One region of the Paenibacillus sp. FSL H8-0168 genome, then DNA from elsewhere that is predicted to be linked to it. Evidence: riboswitches for the same ligand, from Rfam matches in the RefSeq annotation. Region 1 holds a riboswitch; the other holds the start of a gene.
The links. Region 1 has a riboswitch for cobalamin ahead of metE (5-methyltetrahydropteroyltriglutamate--homocysteine S-methyltransferase). Riboswitches for the same ligand answer to the same signal wherever they lie in the genome.

Region 1 (8,245 bases):
CCATAGGGTAGCGATAATCGGGATGGAGATCAGCAAGTTGAGAAACAGCAGCCCTAAGAAAGTAAAAAGATTGCGTGCGAAGCTTCCCTGGCGAGGCGGAGGAGAAGCGTTCCAGGCTGCATTGGGATCATCCAACGCTTCTCGGGCAATATCCTCTGGGTTACCCAGCTCATGGGCAATCTCACTTTCGCTTTTTCCATTGACCAACCCGTAGTCAAAATGCTGGCTCAAATCACTAAGCAGCTCATTGCGTACCTCTGCAGGGAGAGGAGAAAGACGCTGCTCCACCTCTGTAAGAAACTGTTTTCTATTCATCGGAATTTCCTTCCTCCAGTAGGCTTGCGACATGATGGACAAAATCATTCCATTCCCGCGTAAGTATTTTTGTATAATGGCTTCCAGTATCAGTCAGCCGATAATATTTGCGGGGAGGCCCCTCGGTCGATTCCTGTAAATACGTTGTGCAGTATCCTTCTGATACCAGACGGCGAAGCAGTGGATATAGGGCTCCCTCAGCTACTTCAATATGACGGGAGACGGCTTGAGCCAACTCGTAGCCATAACGGTCTCTGCGTCCAATTAGAACTAGAACGCACAGTTCCAGTACCCCTTTTTTGAATTGGATGTTCACATTCACGAGCGGTGCTCCCTTCCTGGATGTTATCAATGATCATAGGTGTCGTTCGGAATAAGGGGAAGAAACGTGTGTTTGTGCATAATTTATCACGGGTACTAATTATAGAACAGTAGTCAGGTATAATTTAACATCATGTACTGATTAATGCAAGGTACTAAATTTTTAATAATAAAATATTTGTGCCGAAATGGGCAGATTTTCTTTCTTGAAGGCTTTATTGAATAGCGAATGTTGTAGAAAAAAGTATTTTTATTTGGAAATTCCTCGAAATATGGCTGTAAGCTCAAATAGGATGCTACTTTAATTTCATTCATTAAAATGATAGATTGTAAAGTATTCAATAGGGTTAAAGATTACTTTTTATGAAGAGGTGGGTAAAAGGATGGACTGGAAACACTGGTATATGGAACTGGAACAGGATGATGAGTCTTGGGATGTATCTGAGGAGATTGTTCTGCGTGGTGTAGTACATGTTAATTTTTGCGGGCAGCCCTCGGAAGTAGAAGTCGAATTTATCGTGGGAGCCGACTCCGAAGAACAGGCACAGACTATAGAAGAACCTACACAGTTGCAAAAAAAGACATGGGAGCAGTATATGGAATATTCGTCAGCTATTCATCCTCAAGTATTGGAGTCCATACACCATCATTATGCTGGCATAGTGGAAAAGTACCGTAATGCTTACAGTACATGGGGAGAGGACCCAGATGAATATGCGCCTTATGTGGAGCGGCCGGAACAATTGTTGGATCGAATACAGCTTATGTCTATACTGATTTCCGACTCATCGGCAAAGGATGAACTGTATTTGAATTTTAGTTGCTCCTGGGATCGGGAACATGGCTTAGGCGTACATATGAAGCAGATGAAAATGGAGCATATTCAAGGCGTATATACATTATATGATCTAGAATAAATCCCCCTTCCTGGCTTTTAGCAATAAGGGCCGGAAAGGGGAATACGATAAGCGAAAATGATGGCGCGATTGGATACGATAAAAAAAATTAATTGGATACAGCCAATGCAGCCCGGGCTGCTTGAGCCGCTTGTACCATTTGCCGCAAGGCGGCGACAGATTCCTCCTTGGTGCGGGTTTTCAGACCACAGTCCGGATTAACCCAGAACAAATCTGATGGCAGTACGCGCAGGGCACGCTGGATCATGCTTAGCATTTCAGATACATCGGGGATGCGCGGGCTGTGGATATCGTACACGCCCAGACCGATGCCTTTGTCGTATACCTGCTCTTCAAAGCTGACAATCAGTTCTCCGTGGCTTCGCGAGGTTTCAATAGATATAACGTCGGCATCCATATCGGAGATGGACTGAATCATATGCTGAAATTCGGAATAGCACATATGCGTATGGATTTGGGTCGCTGGCTCAACGGTGGCCGTGGTCACAAGGAAGGCTTGAACCGCCCAATCCAGATAGGCTTGCTGCTGTTCTTTTTTCAGCGGAAGCCCTTCACGAATTGCAGGCTCATCGACTTGAATCATGCGTATGCCCGCTTGTTCCAGTGCCTCTACCTCTGCCCGTAATGCCAGAGCCAATTGCAAAGCAACTTGACTACGAGGAATATCATTACGTTCGAAAGACCAGTTCAAAATGGTCACAGGACCTGTAAGCATTCCCTTAACAGGCTTGGAGGTTAACGATTGGGCGAATGCCGTTTCTTCCACGGTCATGGGCTGATCGAAGGAAACGTCTCCGTATATAATCGGCGGTTTGACACAGCGGGAGCCGTAGGACTGCACCCATCCGTTTTGCGTAAAAGCAAAGCCGTTCAGCTTTTCGCCAAAAAATTCAACCATGTCGGTCCGCTCAAATTCCCCATGTACAAGCACGTCAATGCCAATGTCCTCCTGAATATCAATCCATTCCTTAATTTGCTGTTGGATGAACGTTCGGTATTGCTCGGCAGACCATTCTCCTTTGCGATAGTGCAGGCGGGCCTTGCGGATCTCGGCGGTTTGCGGGAAGCTACCAATGGTCGTCGTAGGCAGTGGAGGCAACTTCAGCTTATTTTGCTGAATCTCACGACGCTCGGCGAAAGGAACGCTGCGTGATAGAGGCTCTTTGGCCAACAGGTCGGCCAGATCGGCAGTTGTCTGTACACGTGCCGCTGAACTGTTGAAACGGGCTACCGCATCTGCACTTTGTCCAAGCTTGGTGAGTGCGGATGGATCGTGTTTGCCAAGTGCAGCCGTCAGAATGGCGATTTCCTCTAGCTTTTCATCAGCAAAGGCCAGCGCTTGCACCAGCTCCTTGTCCAGCTTGTGCTCTGCCTCCAGGCTGACTGGCACATGTAGCAGACTGCATGATGGCTGTACGATAAGCTGCTCGGCAGTGGTCTGTTCTGCTAACTGACCCAGCAGAGCTGCTACAGCGTTCAGGTCGCTGCGCCATATATTGCGTCCGTCAATGACACCAGCGCCCAGCGTTTTTCCTTTAGGGAAGCCATGCTGCAATATATGCTGAAGATTTTCGCCATCATCATACACAAAATCAAGACCCAGCCCCTGTACCGGAAGTGCGGACAGACGCTCATAATGATCTAGGCTGCCAAAGTAGGTTTGCAGCATTATATTTAAGGAGGGCGCAGCTTGGGTCAAAGCTTCATAGACTTCCTGAATAATGTCCAGATCCTCTACTGGGAATGAGGTGGTCAGGACAGGTTCATCGATTTGGACCCACTGAACACCTTCTGCTGCTAGTTCAGACAGGACACGGGTGTATAAAGGCAGGAAGGTTCTTATAATAGAGGCAAGCTCCTTACGATCATAGCCTTTGGAAAGGGTAACGAATGAATAGGGGCCGATGAGGACCGGTTTCCCATCAATGCCTAGTTCCTGTTTTGCTTCACGATAAGCCTGTAAGGGTTTATTTTCAGTGAATACCGGGACTGCATTTGCCAATTCGGGAACGATGTAGTGATAATTGGTATTCATCCATTTGGTCATTTCACTGGCGGTTGCTCCCTTCTGACCGCGAGCGATCCCGAAATACACGGACAGAGGAACCGGACCCGCGGGACGATAGTTGAACCGTTCGGGAACCAGACCGAACATCACAGATATATCCAGCATGTGATCGTAATAGGAGAAGTCTCCGACAGGAATGCGATCAATCCCCTTGTCGCGCTGCTTGCTCAGATGCTCCAACCGTAATCTTTTCATCTCCGTCTGCAGTTCGCTTTCGTTAATGCTGCCGTTCCAGAAGCGTTCCAGTGCTTTCTTCCATTCCCGATTTTCGCCGATACGCGGATATCCCAGATTACTGCTAATTAAGCCGGACAATTCAGGCCGTTCGATAATGGACATGTACTTTCCTCCTAGCGGGTAGCTGTTTTATTTTTACGTACCAAAAAAGGCATTCTTCCCCCCAAGATTAAAAATAAGTAGGGGAAAGAATGCCTCCGTGATTAAAAAATCAAAAATACGGCGACTGCTCTTAACACCTCCCTATCTTCCGTAGGTACTTGCGATGTTGTTAAAATAGGCAGGTCTCCTGACTTACGGATCATGACGCTCAGCATTCCTTCCCAGTCTGTGGACCAGTGGATATATGAACAGCTGAAAGTTCCCCGTTTACAGTGGCGGGACCGTGCCGGATTTGCACCGGCTTCCCTTTTAAGCCTGATCTGAATAGAACAGACACCTATCTCCAAGCTATGCGGTTAAGGTATGACGAATAATTATGCACTCGTATACTTGTTCACCATCATAAGTGAAACTTACAGGATGCGCAATAGAAACTCCAATGGAATCTGTTAGCTATATGAAAAAAAGACAAGCCTTACCCATGATGGGGGCTTGTCTTAGATTAGATATAGCATTTTGCTTGCTGGGTAAGCATCGCCTTATGTCAATGAAACGGTATAACCTGCCTGAATGCTGGCTTTTACATCTACCAGACGCTGGTTGCGACTGCCCCGGAAGGGAAGGGTCAGGTCCTTTTGCTGTTCTACAAAACGACCATCCACAATCACATCGCACAAAAGCGCCAGTTCCTGTCGCTCCTGATCTGTGAGTAGATCTTCATAGACAAAGCCAGTGTAAGCCCACACGGTTCGGTCGGGACAGGCCTCGCGGAAGTCACGCACAAATTGCGAGCATTCTGCTGCTGAGAAAAACGGGTCTCCCCCGCAGAGAGTCAGTCCATCCAACAACGGATTTTCCATGATGTCACGAATGACCTCCTGTTGTCGTTGGGGGGTGAATGGCTCGCCTGCACGGAAGCTCCACGACGCTGGATTAAAGCATCCAGGACAGGCATGACGGCAACCGCTAATGAACACAACGGTGCGCAAGCCGTATCCTTCGTTCAGAGATTCCGGAATGTAGCCACACAAATTCACTTATGTTTCACCCGGTCTCGAACTTCTGCCTGTTTTGCAGCATTAAAGCGAACGGTATAATCTCCTGTCAGATATCCGGTTACCCGACGTAAGCGCTGAAAGTGTGTGTGCTCCTCATCTGTGCCACATTGGGGGCAGCTTGTCCCGATAATCCCTTCATAACCACATTCCGTACAACGATCCACCGGATGGTTGATGGAGAAATAGCCGATGTTCTGATGCAGCGCGTACTGAACAATTTTAAGAAACGCATCCGGGTTATTCCGCGCATTACCGTCCAGCTCGATGTATGAAATCGCACCAGCGTTGCATAGGTTATGGAACGGAGCTTCCAAGCTGATTTTACGAGCAGCCGGGAGCGTGTAATACACGGGAATATGAAAAGAATTCGTGTAATATTCTCGATCATTTACCTCAGGAATAATCCCGAAATCACGTTGATCCAGCAATGTGAACTTGCCCGACAGACCTTCGGCAGGCGTAGCAAATAATGTAATATTTAGATTGTGATATTCACTCATTCGATCGCAATACACGCGCATGGAAGTGATGATTCGCTGTGCCTCGCGGTATACGAAATCATCCTCTCCGTGGTGTTTCCCGTATAGTGCCTTCATGCACTCAGCCAGCCCGATGAACCCGATCGAAAGCGTACCGTGTTTTAGTACGCTTCCCACCTTATCATCTGGCGCCAGTTGTTCTCCACCTTCCCATACCCCTTCGCGCATCATAAAGTCCGAAGCTTTGGCCGGCTGGTTGGTCTGGATTTGATAGCGATGGATTAGGCCATCTACCGCAATGCGCATAACTTCTTCTAGTCTCGCATCAAAGCGATCACGGTCAGGTGTTAGGCGTTTGCCTGTGCAAATACCATACTCAATGCCAAGTCGCACCAGATTAATGGTATTGAAGGAGAGATTCCCCTTGCCACTCTGCCGGTTTCTACCGAAACGGTCAGAAATGGTGCGGGTACGGCAACCCATTGTCGCTATAATGGTATCTGGATCATCAGCACGGTAAAAAGGCAAGTTAAAGGTAGCATCCACATTCACAAAATTGGGATACATCCGTCTGCTAGAGCATTCTACCGCCCGTAAGAACAAATCATAATTGATGTCGCCTTCTGCCTGGTTGATTCCCTCTTTACATTGGAAAATATGTTGTGGAAAAATAGGAGTTTCCCCGCTGCCCAAGCCGCGAATAGTGGCCTCTAGCAGCGATTGAGTAACAAGCCGTCCCTCAGCAGACGTGCACATTCCGTAATTCAGTGAAGTGAATGGAATCTGTCCCCCCGCCCGACTGCTCATGGTGTTCAGGTTATGAATGAGCGATTCAGCAGCCTGCCGGGTTTCCGTTTCCGTTTCTTCGCGTGCGAATGCGTAGGAACGAGGGCAGACTTCTTGCAAATGGGGATTGGCCATATGTAGTTCGTCGTCAGACAGACTGGATTCTATCTTTTCCTCGAACAACCGGAGTCCCTTGCGCAGATGCTTGCGGAAGGACCGGGCAACGTATGGGGCAAGGTCCCAATCGATTTTATTGGCAGAGACACCTCCGAATTGGCTGTTTTGCTGAGACTGGAATATGATGGCGACTAGTGCCATAGCAGACATAATCGTTTGCGGTGTGCGCACAGAGCCGTTGCCTGTATTGAAGCCGTCTCGCAGTAAACGACCAAAAGGGATAAAGATACAATTTGTAGTTCCGAGTGCATATTGGTCCAAATCGTGAACATATACATACCCGTGGTCAATCGCGTTCGTCAGTTCAGGCGGAAGTACCCGCAGGCGCGCATACCATTTGGCATACTCGGACCCAAGCTTGCTCATTTTGCCGCTGAACGATTCTCCATTCAAATTTGCATTCTCCCGCAGCATGTCCAGATCTTGTGCCCCAATGACCCGCTCGCCGATGTCGTATAATTGATGTTCCTCCAGCACCTTCATCGTAAAACCCTCCATATAGTAAAATATATATATTTTTCACAAAAACAACATATTGATGATATCTTGTGTTAACCAATTGTTTCGATCTATATATTGTATATACGTATACATTGAGAGTATGTGACTATTGTCACATTGGTAGGAGCGGGCAGCATAAAAAAGCCAGATACAGAGTAAGGGACACATCCGCGGATATGCACCTTACTCTATATCTGGCCATCGTAGTTGCGATGAAAATGATAGGCTTGCGAGTACATAGTATAGGATCTTGGGATATTGTTTTGAGAAGGTTTAGAGTAGCTTTTTCAACTGGGACACCCGACCTTGGGAAATATCTAGCATTTCGGCATACACTTTTTGTGGCAGGTTCGGGTGTTCCTGAATCAGCTTGCGTAGCTTTTTTACCATTTCACCTTGCTGCACTCTAGATTGCTTGGGCTGCCAGGTTGTGTTGGTTCGGGTCGGCTTGGAATGTTCTTGAGCCTGGATAGCATCGGTGCTTGTGGCATGCACATTTTCATCGGTCTTTAATACCTGGATGCACTCTGCGCAAATAAAGCTGTCGCGAAAATAAGTTAAATGATCCACCGCGCCGCAAAATTTGCAGGAGACACCGGTGTATTTTCTTAGTACAAACCCTTCTTCATCTACGAAAAATTCAAGTGAATCACCGATATTGATGTCCATTGTGGTGCGCATTTCCTTAGGGAGTACAATCCGCCCCAATTGATCCAGAGGCCTTGTCATTCCGGTATTTTTCATTAGCGCTTCCTCCTTCAGTGATATATCCTGATTATACCAAAAAATATTATTTTTAGCTTTGTATATTGAAGGTAAAATACAACTTTTTTTGTCTTTATGCTGCGGTCTCTCTTTCAACCAGTATAGGATGCTTTCGGTTTGTTGCCGGGGTACCCCTTTTTAGCTATGATATATTAAAACGCTTTCATAAATGAACTTTTTATCATCTTAATTAAGCTAAGGAGATGACGGATATGAGTCATGAAACAACGAGTATCGAATATTTATTTCAAGATCCGAAGATTCATCTGGATGAGCGTGTACGGGATCTTGTGTCGCGACTAACCTTGGAGGAAAAGGTTGAATCCATGTTGCAATACCAGCCGGCCATTGACCGATTGGGAGTCGCAGCTTATAAGCACGGTACGGAAGCGGCACACGGGATAGCATGGTTGGGTGAGGCGACTTCATTTCCTCAGCCTGTAGGATTGGCATGTACTTGGGATACGGAATTAATGCGCCTCATCGGCTCTGTTATCGCAGATGAGGCGCGTGTTTACT
Region 2 (8,245 bases), 200 kb from region 1:
AATTCCCTCAAACGGATTTTCATCCCGATTAGCGGGGAATACAAAGTTTGTAATCTTTTTCTGGTACACTGCCGTTTTCTTAATATACGAAATAGGCACAATGGCAGATTGCTCCTGAAGCGTCTTCAGAATCGAAGCATACAGCTCTTGGCGCTTGGTTTCATCTGTCGATGAGAGCGCTTCGTGTACTTGCTGATCCAGGTCTTTCTTCATCGGAAGGGCACTCAGCACCTCGGAAATTCCGAAGCTCTTCTTGGCAATGACATTAATAAAGGAATGCGGATCATAAGGCGCACCATAGTTGTACCAGAAGTACAGATCAAACTGGTTGGATCTAAGGCGCTTAATTTGAACCGTCAGTTCCAGTCCGGTCAGGTTCACTTTGACACCCAGTTCTCCCCATTCAGCCTGAATGGTTTCAGCCATCGCCTTTTGGATCGGATCGGTTTTATCGAAAATCAGCTCAAAATCTAGCTGTTGTCCGTCTTTTTCCCGTACTGTACCGCCTGCGGGCAGCTTCCAGCCAGCCTCATCCAGCAACGATTTGGATTTTTCCACATCATAGCCAACAGGCTGTAAGTTTACATTCGTATACGGATAGTTTTTGGATAAAACCGTATCCGCTGTTTCCTCCAGCCCCGAGGTTACACCTTCCACCATTGCCTGCTTGTTAAAGCCATGCTGGAGTGCCAGACGTACCCGAAGGTCTGCTAGCTTGGGATTGGATGAGTTGAGTAACAGGCTTCTTGTACCGACAGGCTCGGACAGCGTGGTAACATACTGATTCGTGTCGCGAAGCTGTTTGAAAGCATCCAGACTAATGACACCCTCTCCATAAATCAGATCCAAGTCGCCTTTTTCAAAGGCCATTACACGGGTTTCGCCATCGGGAATGATTTTTACCGTAATTTTATCCACCTTTGGTGCAGTGCCCCAATAATTTGGATTACGCTTAAAGGTTGCATATTCATCTTGCTTGTATTCATCCAGCATCCAAGGTCCTGTACCTACAGGTTTCTTGATTCCTTTGGACGTATCTCCATCATCCGGGAACCCGGCTTCACCCAGAAAACGGAACGGGCGAACGACAGACAAATCCTGAAGCACTGGATAGTATGGCTCTTTGAGCGTCATTCGGAAGGTGCTGTCATCTACAGCTTCAGTTTTGTCGAGAACGCCTACTATACCAAGCCAACTATGCGTTTTCTCATTTTTCATAATAGCGTCAAAGTTCTTTTTGACAATGGCTGCATTAAATAGCGTTCCATCCGAAAATTTCACGCCTTTGCGCAGCTTAAACGTATATATCTTGCCGTCCTTGGAAATGGTCCAGGATTCAGCCAAAGCAGGCTCCAGCTTGCCTCCTTGCTTATAGCTGACTAACGGCTCATAAACCATGGATTGTGCAAAAAGTTGGGAAGGATTGTATACGTGAGGATTCATCGTACCAATGTCACGCGGCCACGATAGCGTGATCGACTTTTCATTGGCAGCTCCCTCAGTAGAGGTGGATGCAGGTGTGTTCTCCTGCTTCGCGCAGCCCAAAACAACGGATAATAAGAGGAGCGCCACCAACATAAGGGTGGCAGTCTTGCGGTGTCGAACGGACATCAATGTATTTCCCCTTTTCTATATATGTGATAATGATTATCATAATCATATTTAGAATAGGTACCACGTGCTATTTTGTCAACAACATTCGACAAGCCATCCTCTTATTTATTTTAAATTTGTAGAATATTAAATTTATGGCTTAATTCGCCAACGTCTGAAACAGAGCACGTGTGTACTCATGCTGTAACAAGTCTTCATCCCATTCCTTAAATATTTCCACGATCTCCCCCTGAACCATGACGGCAACGCGGTCACAAAACTGACGAGTAGATTGGAGATCGTGAGTGATGAATAGGTAGGACAACTCACGTTCCTGCTGCATTCTCTTAAGCATGCCCAGCACGGAAAGCTGCGTTGTCGTATCCAGATTGGAGATCGATTCATCGAACAAGATAATATCGGGCTCCACCGCCAACGCTCGGGCAATACATACCCGCTGTTTTTGCCCGCCACTCAGCTGTGCTGGGTATTTTTCCAGACTGTCAGCCTCCAATCCTACCGATTCCAATAGGGACAGACAAATATCCAGCGCCTGCGCTTTTCGCTCAGGAAAATAGTTGTGGATCGGCTCCTCCAAAATATCTCGTATGGTCATGCGAGGATGGAGCGAGGAAGACGAATCCTGTGCGACCAGTTGGATTCGTTTGTACAGATGGATATCCTTCATCCTTCCGGTGTGAATGGGCTGGTCATCCAGCCAAATCTCTCCTGAGGTCAACGACTCCAGCCCTAGAATACATTGTGCCAGCGTGCTTTTGCCACTTCCACTTTCTCCAACCAGTCCGAGACATTCCCCCTGTTGTAACTCCAGACTCACCTTTTTCACGGCCTGCTCGCTATCTTGCGTGCTGAACCAACCTTTTCTCCGTTTGCGGATAGGGTATGCTTTGGTCACATTCTTCAATTCCAGCATCACTGGTGCATCCTTCCTTCCGGGCTCATCTCCAACACTCGATCTGCTATGCGGCTCATCCCCTGGCGATCATGTGAAATCAACAATATGGTGAGATCAAAGTCTTCTCTCAATTGTTGCAACAATACCAGAACCTTATCGCGGTTGATAACATCCAACGCCGTAGTAGGCTCATCGGCAATAAAGAGGCTTGGACCGGAGCTTAACATTGCAGCCAGCAGCACCCTTTGACACATGCCTCCGCTTAGTTCAAAAGGATATGACGACAAAATATGCTCAGGATTTGCAAACCCAACCTTGCGGAGCAGAGAGCGCAAATAGGCCTCCCGCACTGGAGTAGCGCCTCCTCTGGCTATCTCCGTGGCACGGCTCAGCATCTGCCGCATCCGTGGCAGCACACCCAGCGGGTGGACTTGCTGCGGTGCAGTGTGGGATGGGTCAGCATCAGCGTGCCCCGGCTCCAACTGGTCGTGCGGCATCCGACGCCGCCCGTGCAGTCTAAGCGTATCCGTCAGCTGGGCGCGGACGGTCCGGATCGGATTCAACCCGCTCAGCGATTGTTGAATGAGCAGGGCAATATCCTCTCGGCGCAGCCTTTGCCAGCGCCGTTCCTGGAACGGGAGAATGTCTTCCCCGTTATAGTAGATACGCCCTTGCGTAACACCGATACCTGACTCCAGCATCCCTGCGATTGCGTGTGCGGTCAGGCTCTTGCCGCATCCGCTCGGTCCGGTCAGGGCCACAATCTCCCCTGAATATATGGAAAAGCTCACATCACGCAGCAGTGGTTTGCTCCTGCTTCCGCTTGCTCCTACGCCTGTACGGCAGATTTCCAAATGTTCCACGTGTAACAACGGTTTTCGCTCTGCCACTTGCTCTATCGTATCCTTGCACCCAAGGGCTGTTTGATCCTCCACTATTTGGCCGCCCCCTTTTCCGAAAAGCGGTCGCCCAAAAGCTGGCAGGCAAGTACGAACAGCATAATCGCCAAGCCCGGGAAAATCATGACATGCGGAGCCACCTGAAAATACGAGGTTGCATCATGCAGCATCACGCCCCACTCTGGCTTGGGCGGCTGTACACCCAGTCCAAGAAAGGACAGCCCAGCGATCATCAGCACCACGCGTCCGATATCCCATACCGCATAAACCAACAACTGCGGCAACGCTTGTGGCAATACATAACGTCTCAGTATACGTACGTGTGAATTGCCGGATAAACGGGCATATCGAACGTAGTCCTCCTGACAGGCTTTTTGAACCAGACTACGGATATACCGGACATAGCCCGCCCACCGTACCGCAATAATCGCAAGGGTCATGTTAACAAAACCTGGACCCAAAATGCCCACAATCGCCACCGTTAAAATAATATCTGGAAAAGCCAATACGCCATCGATTCCCCGCATGATCACCTGATCTACACGTCCGCGCACATAACCAATGAGCAACCCTATAGGCAGACTGAAGCACAGCGTAGCTACAGTAATTGCACATGCGATTAGCACGCTCGTCCGAATCCCGTAAATTAGCCGGGATAGCACATCCCGGCCCAGATGATCCGTACCGAAAGGATATTTCCGGCTGGGTGGTGCCAGACGGTTCAAAAGGTCCACTTGAAGAGGATCATGAGGAGCGACCCATGGAGCCAATAACCCAAGCAGCACGATCAGGCCAAACAGTACGCCTCCTACCAGCAGGCTCCCTTGAAAGGAAAGCCGTATCTTTTTCATTTTCAGCTTCCCCCTTAACGCAAACGCAGCCTCGGATCTATCGCCGTCTGGACCACATCCACCAAACACTGAACTCCTACAATTAAAAATACGGCGAAAATAACATACCCCTGAATCACCGGATAATCTCGCTGTGTAATTGCATCTATAAAATACTTGCCCAACCCCGGCCATGAAAAAATGGTCTCTACGATGACATTACCTGCCAGCATAAATGATAGATTGGTACCTAGCAGTGTAATTATAGGCAGAACCGCATGCTTAAATATCTCAAAAAACAGGATATGCATACGGGAAAAGCCTCGAGCCTTCGCTGCTTTCACAAAATTCCGGTCACCCAGCTCCAGCATTTGAGCACGTAGTACACGGGCTTGCACAGCTCCCAAACCTGCGCCAAGAGTCAGCGCTGGGAGCACTAAATGTGTCCAATCCTCCCTTCCCATGGATGGGAGCCAGCCCAAGCGAACGGAGAATAGATAGATCAACAGAAACCCAAGCCAAAAAGAGGGGATCGACGATCCCAGCAGGGCAAACAGCCTGCCCAGGCGATCCAGTGGACCGCTGATTTTTAGCGAGGCAGCCAGCCCCAACCCCAGCGTAAGCACCGTCATGACGGCAAAGCCCGCAGCAGCTAGCTCTACAGTAGCAGGCAGTCTGTTCCACAGTTCGGCTAGCACGGATTCCTTGGATACATACGAGGTGCCCCAATGCCCTGTGAACACATCCCGCAGCCAGTTCACATATTGAACATGAAACGGTTCGTTTAAGCCCAGTTCCTGCCGTAGCGTCGTCAACGCTTCCTCAGAGGCAGGGACATTATGCGCGGTGAGCAAAATGGTAGCAGGGTCTCCAGGAGCCAGGCGCATCAGTACAAAAGTCAGCGTGGATACAACGAATACAATGATGAGCAGCTGCGCCACACGTTCCAGTATAAAACGAATCATAGGATACGCCGCTCGTTATTCCGCAATATCGGATTGCGCTGTAATGTAGTAATACTCGATCGGATGGGGTGTAAAACCCTCTACCCCTTTTTTCACACCAAACACATTGTCAGGATGCACAATGAACGACTGTGGCAAATCCGTATTGATGATATCCAGCGCTTGTAGTGTCACGGCATTACGCTGCGCTGTATCCTTCGCCAGCTTCAAGCTGTTAAGAATACTCTCTAGCGGTTTGGAACTATAACGGCTTACATTGGCTTCGCTTTTCGAAGAATAAAACATGTCCATAAAATATTGCGGCTCTCCTGTATGAGCAGTAAGCATACTGTACATAGCAAAATCCCAATCGTTTTTGGTCAACGCCTCGTCGATATTTTCCACCTTGCGAATCTTGACCTGGATTCCCTCTTTTAGCAATTGGCTTTGGATGACCTCAGCCATAACAGAGAGTTCCGGACGCTGAGGAAAAGTCAGCAGCGTAACCTCGAACGGCTTGCCTTGCTTAGTCCATGTCCCTTGGGCGTCCTTCTGCCAGCCATCCTTCGTTAACAGCTGATCCGCCGTTCCGTCCAGCGCTTTACGCTCAACTTTACCGAAGGGAAGAATGCTCGGGAACGGACTGCTTGCTTCCGTACCGAAGCCCCTCATGACGGCGCTCACAATCGATGTGCGTGGAATCAGGCTGTCCACCACCTTACGGTTCGCCGCATCCTTGAATACTGGGGATTCCATATTGTACACGAGCATATGGGTGCGCAAGGAGGGAGCCGACAGCACTTGTAGCTTGTCGTTCTTTTTCAGTACCTCTGCGTTATCAACTGGAATATCCGTCGCTACGTCCACCTCGCCGGATTGCAGCGCCATCAGGCGCGAATTCCCGTCCGTAATGAACTTCATTGTCGCCTCAGCCAATCGGGCCTTCTCGCCCCAGTATCCGTCATAACGCTCTACGACCAAGGATTGGTCCTTGCTGAACGCTTTAATTTTAAAGGCGCCTGTCATCGCTGGGTAACTCTGCTCATCTTTCATCGATGCCACATCCAGTACAATCGTCGATGGATCAGCTAGATTGGACACCAACGCCGCATTCGGCTGGTTTGTCGTGATCTTTAAGGCCAGCGGGCCGCTTACATCAATGGACTTCACATTCAGTAAATCCTTCGCCAGATGGCTTTTCTCGATAGAGCGTAGCAAAGATGCTTTTACACTTGCTGCATCCATACTCTTTCCATTATGAAAAGTGACTTTATCCTTCAAGCTGAACGTCCAAACTGTAGGACTATCCTGCTTCCACTCCTTTGCCAGCCAAGCCACAGGCTCCAGCTTTTCATTCAAACGTACCAGTGTCTCACCTGCACCGGATCGCATCACATCCCAGCTATTATCTCCGTGCGGGTCAACACCTGACGGTTTCCATGTATACGCCATTACCAGCTTTTTACCTGTCGCTGTTTGTTGTGCTGACGCGTTCTCATCTTTGCCGGAGCTATTCGACGTCTTATTGCTAGTACATCCCGAAAGAGCCATAACTGCCAGTAACAGCATCACCCCTGTACATATCAACCATGAGCGCCTGCTATGATTGCTAATCATTCGATGAATCCCCCTCTATCTTGTAAAATCATATAAACCTAATGCAAAACGCGAAAAAAGCATTCCGGACCACTTGATCAGCAGTCAGAAATGCTTTCATTATAAAATGTCAAAACACACCTCGAAGCCAACTCCAAAAACATAGAAGGGATCAGATCGGTTTCAGACATTCCGTATGCAGCACGCCTAACCACCTCCCCAGCATCCCGTGGGTCTGACAGTGATGTCAAAACAGGCAGGTCTCCTGACTCCAGGCGTATCTTTCAGGCCTTCCCGGTTCTTCACAGTTCCAGTGGCTGTTCTGAAAGCTCCAGCAGTATCCTGCTGATGCCTGTATACAGTGGCGGGCCCGTGTCGGAATCAACCGAACTTCCCTTTTAAGTGAACACGCTCAACAACTATCCACATGGTCTTAACAAAACCCCGTACATAGAGTCGTCCGGCTCACACCTGTTTTCTTCCTTTATTTCTTTCCATTACGATCTTATTTTGTTGTCACGGGCTTGTCAATAAATGCTGCACAATAGTTTAAATTTGAACGATAAGGAAGAAACAAGACATAACCTTCAATTGCGTGCACGCAATTGAAGTGTTAAAATTAGGTATAGAGTAAACCACCGTGTCCGTATACTAAAAAGAGCCTTCGCCGCGCCAACGGCAAAGACTCTTAGGACTTGAAAGGCTGTGGATCACCACCACGGCGCGCTGCACAACTAAATGTTAATGCAAACGAAACCCACCGTTAGGCGCCTAACCTAATTACGCGGTGGGTTTTCGCTTGTTCCGAAATTTCCGACGTAGCCAGCGATAAAGTTTACGAATACTAAACACCAGGCTTAGTAAAGTAACCATCCAACGCAACACACCGTAGCACGACACAAGGTTGACCATCGGCTTCACCCCCTTTCGGGAAGCTGCACCGTGGTCCGAAAACATCCACCACTATTCAAAATCCATAATTTAGATTATATCATGCCTCTTCCTACCACTCTAGCAAATTCTTCTAGCGTATAAACTGGAAAACACACCAAATTAGAGCTACCCATTTCATCCCGCAGCTTCATCTATATGTCCCCAGACGGCAAGGGTATCTACTATCTGGATAACCCCATGCCAAAAAGCCGGAAAAGAGGCATACGTCCTCTCTCCGGCTATCTTTATTTATTCCTAATCATCAAACCTTCTGTGGAACCTCCTGAACCGTCACGCTTTTGACCGATTCGCCCTGTTTTCTCGTCAAAACGATGTTCAAGACAATCGCTGTAATCGAGCCCGAAACGATACCATTTTGCAGCAGCATTTTAGCAAAGCTCGGCAGCTGGTCGAACATTTGTGGCAGAACGGCAGAGCCTAGGCCCACGGCAATACTGCATGCTGCGATCAGCAGATTGCTTTCCTTCCGCAGATCCACTTCTGACAAAATAGACATGCCTGATGCAGCGACCG

Region 2: linked by a shared signal. The riboswitch ahead of MHI21_RS24865 (ABC transporter substrate-binding protein) and the one ahead of metE (5-methyltetrahydropteroyltriglutamate--homocysteine S-methyltransferase) in region 1 are both predicted to bind cobalamin.

Annotation. Positions count from the first base shown of each region.
Region 1 is NZ_CP151948.1:5,410,317-5,418,561, reverse strand. Features, by position in the region: gene MHI21_RS23980 (DUF1700 domain-containing protein) at 1-315, opposite strand, end outside; gene MHI21_RS23975 (PadR family transcriptional regulator) at 308-637, opposite strand; gene MHI21_RS23970 (hypothetical protein) at 1,020-1,553, shown strand; gene metE (5-methyltetrahydropteroyltriglutamate--homocysteine S-methyltransferase) at 1,642-3,960, opposite strand; cobalamin riboswitch at 4,120-4,316, opposite strand; gene nrdG (anaerobic ribonucleoside-triphosphate reductase activating protein) at 4,500-4,997, opposite strand; gene MHI21_RS23955 (anaerobic ribonucleoside triphosphate reductase) at 4,994-6,943, opposite strand; gene MHI21_RS23950 (AbrB/MazE/SpoVT family DNA-binding domain-containing protein) at 7,235-7,705, opposite strand; gene MHI21_RS23945 (glycoside hydrolase family 3 C-terminal domain-containing protein) at 7,939-8,245, shown strand, end outside.
Region 2 is NZ_CP151948.1:5,609,657-5,617,901, forward strand. Features, by position in the region: gene nikA (nickel ABC transporter substrate-binding protein) at 1-1,611, opposite strand, end outside; gene MHI21_RS24845 (dipeptide/oligopeptide/nickel ABC transporter ATP-binding protein) at 1,754-2,530, opposite strand; gene MHI21_RS24850 (ATP-binding cassette domain-containing protein) at 2,527-3,444, opposite strand; gene nikC (nickel transporter permease) at 3,444-4,259, opposite strand; gene nikB (nickel ABC transporter permease) at 4,274-5,203, opposite strand; gene MHI21_RS24865 (ABC transporter substrate-binding protein) at 5,219-6,799, opposite strand; cobalamin riboswitch at 7,016-7,220, opposite strand; gene MHI21_RS24870 (nucleobase:cation symporter-2 family protein) at 7,974-8,245, opposite strand, start outside.